DNA from 3 places in the Janthinobacterium sp. LS2A genome. Region 2 is predicted to be linked to each of the others. Evidence: predicted binding sites of a transcription regulator. Region 2 holds the regulator's gene; each other region holds the start of a gene.
What was found. The regulator NrdR, encoded in region 2, represses ribonucleotide reductase genes. The targets are predictions, from matches to a motif close to CACNANATNTNGTG.
Positions count from the first base shown of each region.

Region 1: the regulator NrdR is predicted to act here: its motif matches at 1,062-1,075, upstream of V3C40_RS13770 (ribonucleoside triphosphate reductase).
Region 3: the regulator NrdR is predicted to act here: its motif matches at 753-766, upstream of V3C40_RS07970 (ribonucleoside-diphosphate reductase subunit alpha).

Region 1 covers NZ_JAZHPB010000004.1:222,037-224,235, reverse strand. The annotation lists gene ubiU (ubiquinone anaerobic biosynthesis protein UbiU) at 1-424, opposite strand, end outside; gene V3C40_RS13775 (hypothetical protein) at 587-1,003, shown strand; gene V3C40_RS13770 (ribonucleoside triphosphate reductase) at 1,122-2,199, shown strand, end outside.
Region 2 covers NZ_JAZHPB010000012.1:46,031-48,229, reverse strand. The annotation lists gene glyA (serine hydroxymethyltransferase) at 1-583, shown strand, start outside; gene nrdR (transcriptional regulator NrdR) at 727-1,188, shown strand; gene pilV (type IV pilus modification protein PilV) at 1,430-1,999, shown strand; gene V3C40_RS26020 (PilW family protein) at 1,996-2,199, shown strand, end outside.
Region 3 covers NZ_JAZHPB010000002.1:468,901-471,099, reverse strand. The annotation lists gene V3C40_RS07980 (sigma-54 dependent transcriptional regulator) at 1-50, shown strand, start outside; gene ampD (1,6-anhydro-N-acetylmuramyl-L-alanine amidase AmpD) at 28-639, shown strand; gene V3C40_RS07970 (ribonucleoside-diphosphate reductase subunit alpha) at 1,032-2,199, shown strand, end outside.

The DNA of each region.
Region 1 (2,199 bases), on a different contig from region 2:
AATTGATCGCTTCGTAGTTGGTGGCCGAACCCTGCACGGACAGGTGCAAACGCAGTTGCGGGTGGTGCTCGCTTGCATACGCCATCAGGCCCGGATCGGCCACGATCATGGCGTCGATACCGGCCTGCGCGGCGCGGTCGATGGCGCTGCGCCAGACGGCCCAGTTGTGCGGCTGCGGATAGGTGTTCAGCGCCAGCAGCACCTTGCGTCCATATTGGTGGGCGTAGCGCACGCCCTCGGCGATGGCCTTCTCGTCGAAATTGAGGCCGGCGAAATTGCGCGCATTGGTGGCGTCGCGAAAACCCAGGTAGACGGTATCGGCGCCATTGTCGATGGCCGCTTTCAAGGCAGGCAGGCTGCCGGCGGGGCAGACCAGTTCCAGCGGTCCGGCCACGCGGGTGGCGGTGGTTGATTCAAGCATCATGGTGTTCACAGTCCTGTATCGGCTCAGGGTGCAGACTATAGCCCCGCCCATACCGCCCAGTCCTTGACGCAGGTGAAGGAATGCATGCATGGCTGGCGCGCGTTCAAGTTGCTTGACCTGGCTGTAAAATGCCCCACTTTTCTCCCTCACCGATTGCCCGCCATGCCCCGCAAACCGCTGCTGCTATTCCTGCTCACCCTATTCCTCACCGTGCTGCAAATACAGTGGGCTTCGCCCGCCGACGGCTATGTCGAAGAAACGCTCTCCGTGCTGTCGCCCGAGGCGCTGGGCGTCTGGGCCGGCGTGCTGCTGCTGTTCCTGCAAGCCGTCTTCGCCCGCCGCGCCATGCCCGTGCTGCGCCAGGCCGCCATCTGCACGGGCCTGCTGGCCGTCTACTGGCTGCTGGCGAACTACGTCACGTTCGACGCGCGCGTGGCCAGCTGGAGCACCTTCTCGGCGCGGGAAATCTGGGCGCACGTGCTGCCCGCCTCCGTCGCCAGCATCGCCGTCTGCGGCGCCATGTACTTTGGCCTGAGCTGCTTCATCCCGCGCCTGGGGCGCGCGAAAAAAAGCCGCTGACGCGCTTTCTTCACCTGCATCAAGGATTCGTCACGCAACTGCACGCGCCCTTTGACGTCACTATATTTAGTGATTAATCTCCATAAAAACACCGCATGTTGTGTTTATTGGAGGTTTCATGACGACAAATGCAGTTTCCCCCACACGCGGCCAGGTCGACGTCGCCGCGTCCATCAATGAATACCTGGACCGGCGCGACTGGCGTGTCAACGCCAACGCCAACCAGGGTTACTCGCTGGGCGGCCTGATACTCAACGTGTCGGGCAAGGTCATCGCCAACTACTGGCTCGACCAGGTGTATCCGCCGGACGTGGGCGCGGCGCACCGCGAAGCGGCGCTGCACATCCACGACCTCGACATGCTGGCCGGCTATTGCGCCGGCTGGTCGCTGCGCACCCTGCTGCACGAAGGCTTGAATGGCGTGCCGGGCAAGATCGAATCGGGTCCGCCGAAACACATGTCGAGCGCCATTGGCCAGATTGTCAATTTCCTCGGCACCCTGCAAAACGAGTGGGCCGGCGCGCAGGCGTTCAGCTCCTTCGACACCTATATGGCGCCCTACATCCGCAAGGACAGCCTGCGCTACGAAGACGTGCGCCAGTACATGCAGGAGCTGATCTTCAACCTCAACGTGCCATCGCGCTGGGGCACGCAGACGCCGTTCACCAACCTCACGTTCGACTGGATCTGCCCGGACGATTTGCGCGAGCAGATTCCCGTCATCGCCGGCCAGGAGATGGACTTCAGCTATGGCGAGCTGCAGGTGGAAATGGACATGATCAACCGCGCCTATATCGAAATCATGATGGCGGGCGACGCCAAGGGCCGGGTCTTCACCTTCCCCATCCCCACCTATAACATCACCGAGGATTTCGACTGGCATAGCGACAACGCGGAACGCCTGTTCGAGATGACGGCCCGCTACGGCCTGCCCTACTTCCAGAATTTCATCAATTCGGAACTCAAGCCGAACATGATACGTTCCATGTGCTGCCGCTTGCAGCTGGACTTGCGCGAACTGCTCAAACGGGGCAATGGCCTGTTCGGTTCCGCCGAGCAGACGGGTTCCCTGGGCGTGGTCACCATCAACTGCGCGCGCCTGGGCCACTTGTGGCGCGGCGACGAGCCAGCGCTGATGGCCGACTTGGACCGCCTGCTGGAACTGGGCAAGACCAGCCTGGAAATCAAGCGCCGCA
Region 2 (2,199 bases):
CGTCACCTCGACCACGCACAAATCGTTGCGCGGCCCGCGCGGCGGCATCATCCTGATGAAGGCCGAACACGAAAAAGCCATCAACTCGGCCATCTTCCCTGGCATCCAGGGCGGCCCGCTGATGCACGTGATCGCCGGCAAGGCCGTCGCTTTCAAGGAAGCGCTGAGCCCTGAATTCGTCGAATACCAGAAGCAAGTGATCAAGAACGCCGACGTGCTGGCGAAAACCCTGATCAAGCGCGGCCTGCGCATCGTTTCCGGTGGCACCGAATCGCACGTCATGCTGGTCGACCTGCGCGCCAAGAACCTGACGGGCAAGGAAGCCGAAGCCATCCTCGGTTCCGCGCACATCACCTGCAACAAGAACGGTATCCCGAACGACCCGCAAAAACCATTCGTCACTTCGGGCATCCGCCTGGGCAGCCCGGCGATGACGACGCGCGGTTTCAAGGAAGCGCAAGCGGAAGAAGTGGGCAACCTGATCGCCGACGTGCTGGACAATCCGCATGACGCCGCCACCATCGAGCGCGTGAAAGCGGCAGTGAAAGTCCTGGCCGACGCGCACCCTGTGTACGCCGCATAATAATTTGTCCAGAATGTGTCATACGGAGTAAGATTCTGTATGACACATTCCTTCGTGCCCAAGGGCGCCCGGAGTGATTCGGGCGCCCTTTGCACAAGGACGGCGATTTCCCGTAATTATTACTATAAAGTTGTAACCAGCCCATGAAATGTCCATTTTGCCAGCACGGCGACACCCAGGTTCTCGATACGCGCGTATCGGAGGAAGGGGATGCCATTCGGCGCCGCCGCCGCTGCGGCAAATGCGACAAGCGTTTTACCACGTACGAGCGCATTGAACTTATCATGCCGGCCGTCGTCAAAAAGAATGGCAGCCGGACGGAGTTCGCTGCGGATAAGTTGCGCGGCAGTTTGATGCTGGCCTTGCGCAAGCGTCCCGTCGCGGCCGCCTCCGTGGATACGGCCATCGCGTCCATCCAGGAAAAGCTGCTGACCAGCGGCTTGCGCGAAGTCGATTCCGGCTATATCGGCGAACTCGTCATGCAAGAACTCAAGCGCCTGGACAAGATCGCCTACATCCGTTTCGCCTCCGTCTACAAGAATTTCGAAGACCTGGCCGAGTTCCAGGATGCGATTGCCGAAGTGGGGCAGGCGCGCAAGCCCTGACCTCACCTTCTTGTTCACCTTAGTGAAGGCGGGGCTGCTTATGCGCCCCGTTTTCACCACGCCAAGGTTTGCCTGGCAAGCGGTCTGATCAATCCCAACGCTATTCTTCTCGACTTATCGCCGTGCTGTTTGCGCCAGCGCAGACCCGGCTTTTTGCGCGCGCCTATCTTGTAGCTGGGCCGCCTGTTCCTGCGACTCTTGCTGCGGAGGGGAGTAGCGCATGCGCAATGGCGGTCGCACTATGTTTCCTGCAGTTGGCAGCAGCCTCGTCGAGGTGCTGGTGTCGCTGCTGCTGTTGGCGCTGGGTCTGCTGGGCGCCAGCATCCTGCAACTGAACTCGCTGCGCGCGCGCCATGAGTCGGCGCTGTTGTCGGCGGGCGTGCAATTGGCTGCCGGCATGGCCGAACGCATGCGCGCGAACAGCGTGCTCATGAATGGCCCCGATGCGGGCAATCCCTACCTGAACGTGGCCTACGCGGCGGCGGACGATGCCGAAGCAGGCGGCGGCGCGCCCGACTGCTTCGGCTCCACTGCCTGCAGCGCGGCCGAACTGGCGCAATTCGATATCGCCGAATGGAAGCAGCGGCTGCATGCGGCCTTGCCCGGCGCGCGCCTGCATATTTGCCGCGACACTTCCGCGTGGGATGCCGCCGCCCAAGGCTTGCAGTGGGCGTGCAGCGGCGGCAAGGGCGCGCCCATCGTTATCAAGCTGGGCTGGCGCGGCCGCCTGCCCGATGGCTCGCCTGCCGTGAATGCGGCAGGCGAGTCGTTGCCCAGGCTGGCATTCCAGCTGGGCGGAGGCGGCGCATGAACGAGGTCCTGTATCGGCATCGCGGCATGAGCCTCGTCGAATTGCTGGTGGCCCTGTCGCTGGGCGCGCTGCTGATGCTGGCGGCCAGTAGCGTGCTGCTGGCCGCCAGCGGCAGCTATGGCGACCAGTCCGCCAGCGCGCGCCTCGACGACAACGGCCGCTATGCACTCGACACCATCGCCCGCGCCGTGCGCCAGACG
Region 3 (2,199 bases), on a different contig from region 2:
AATTGACGATACAGGAAGCTTTACTTGATGAGCGGATGGACGATAGATGAAGACGGCTGGTGCGACGGCGCGCTGCGCTACGACTCGCCGCACCACGATGCGCGCCCGGATGATGTGCAAGTCGACTTGCTGGTGATCCATAACATCAGCTTGCCGGGCGGCCATTTTGGCGGGCCGCATGTGTCGGACTTGTTTACGGGCCGGGTAGATTATAATGCCGATCCTTCTTTCGCCGACCTGCGTGGCGTGCAGGTGTCGGCGCACTTTTTTGTGCGGCGCGATGGTGCGTTGTTGCAATATGTTTCTACTGATCAACGTGCCTGGCATGCGGGCGCGTCCATGTTCGAAGGACGCCCGCAGTGCAATGGCTATTCCATCGGTATCGAAATGGAAGGCGCGGACGATGTGCCCTTCCAGCGGCGGCAATACCATGTGCTGGCGGCGCTGACGGCGGCGCTGGTGGCGCGCTACGGGCTGTCGCAGGTGCGCGGCCACGAGCATATCGCGCCGGGGAGGAAGACGGATCCGGGGCCGTTTTTTGACTGGCATTTTTATCAAAAATGCTGGCTGGAAACCTTGCGCGTGCAGCCTGCGTTAGCGCTTACTTCGCGGGGATTGGGCTTTCCATCCACACCCTGAAAAGTCAACCGAAATCGTATATGAAAATACAAAAAATTACGCTGGCGGATGCCGGAAAACTATTGCATCACCCTCCGATGGGTACTACAATTAGTGCAGAAGTTGGATGTAAAGACTATATCTAGTGCCATCACAGACGTTTTCAGAATTATTGTCAAAGCTACCCGGATTGCTGATAAAGCACTGGAACTGGCGGTTTATCACCCTTGATCGTGTTTCGCGCCAGCCGGGCAGTACGGTGTGGCGATATGGCGTCTGACTCTGTTTTATGCATTAAGAATTTACTATTTAGCAACAAATACCTGAAGAAACCCTGACCATCGGGCGTTCTATTCAACAACACACGCGGCAGCAAAACTGCAGGCTGACTTTAGCTGACAACGGGAGCTTCAATGCAATCACCACAAGATATTTCCATCCATCCAACGCCAGTATCGCCAGCGCCAGGCGCGGCCAACAGCGTGGCGAGCACGGGCGCGGCATTGGGCGACTATCGCATCATCCGCCGCAACGGTGCGGTGGTGGCATTTGAGCCTTCGAAGATCGCCATCGCCATGACCAAGGCGTTTTTGGCCGTTAACGGCGGCCAGGGCGCAGCCTCGGCACGCATCCGCGAACTGGTGGAACAGCTGACCGACGGCGTCGTCGCCGCGCTGGTGCGCCGCCATCCGGGCGGCGGCACCTTCCATATCGAAGACGTGCAAGACCAGGTGGAACTGTCGCTGATGCGTTCGGGCGAGCACGACGTGGCGCGTGCCTACGTGCTGTACCGCGCCAAGCACATGGAAGAGCGCCGCCTGCAGAAGGAAGCGCAAGGCGCGTCCGCGCAAGTGACCGCGCCCCAGCTGAACGTCACCGACAACGGCGTGCGCCGCCTGCTGGACATGCAGGAAGTGCGCGACCTGATCAACGCCGCCTGCGCCGGCCTGGAAAAGCACGTCGATGCCGACGCCATCCTGGCTGAAACCGTGAAAAACCTGTACGACGGCGTGCCTGTCGAAGAGCTGCACAAGTCGGCCATCCTGGCGGCGCGCGCGCTGATGGAAAAAGATCCGGCCTACAGCCAGGTCACGGCCCGCATCCTGCTGCACACGGTGCGCAAGGAAGTGTTCGGCAAGGAAGTGCCGCAAGCGGCCGCTGCCGCCGAATACCTGACGTATTTCCCGCAATACATTGCCAAGGGTATCGCCGCTGAGCTGCTGAACCCGGTACTTGCCAGCTTCGACCTGGAGCGCCTGGCCAAAGCCATCGTCGCCGACCGCGACTTGCAGTTCGGCTACATCGGCCTGCAAACCCTGTATGACCGCTACTTCCTGCACATCCAGGACGTGCGCATCGAAATGCCGCAGGCGTTCTATATGCGCGTGGCCATGGGCCTGGCGCTGAACGAAGCGGACCGCGAAGCGCGCGCCATCGAGTTCTACAGCCTGCTGTCCTCGTTCGACTTCATGAGCTCGACGCCAACCCTGTTCAATTCGGGCACCCTGCGCTCGCAGCTGTCGTCGTGCTACCTGAGCACCGTCTCGGATGACCTGGAAGGCATCTACGACGCCATTAAGG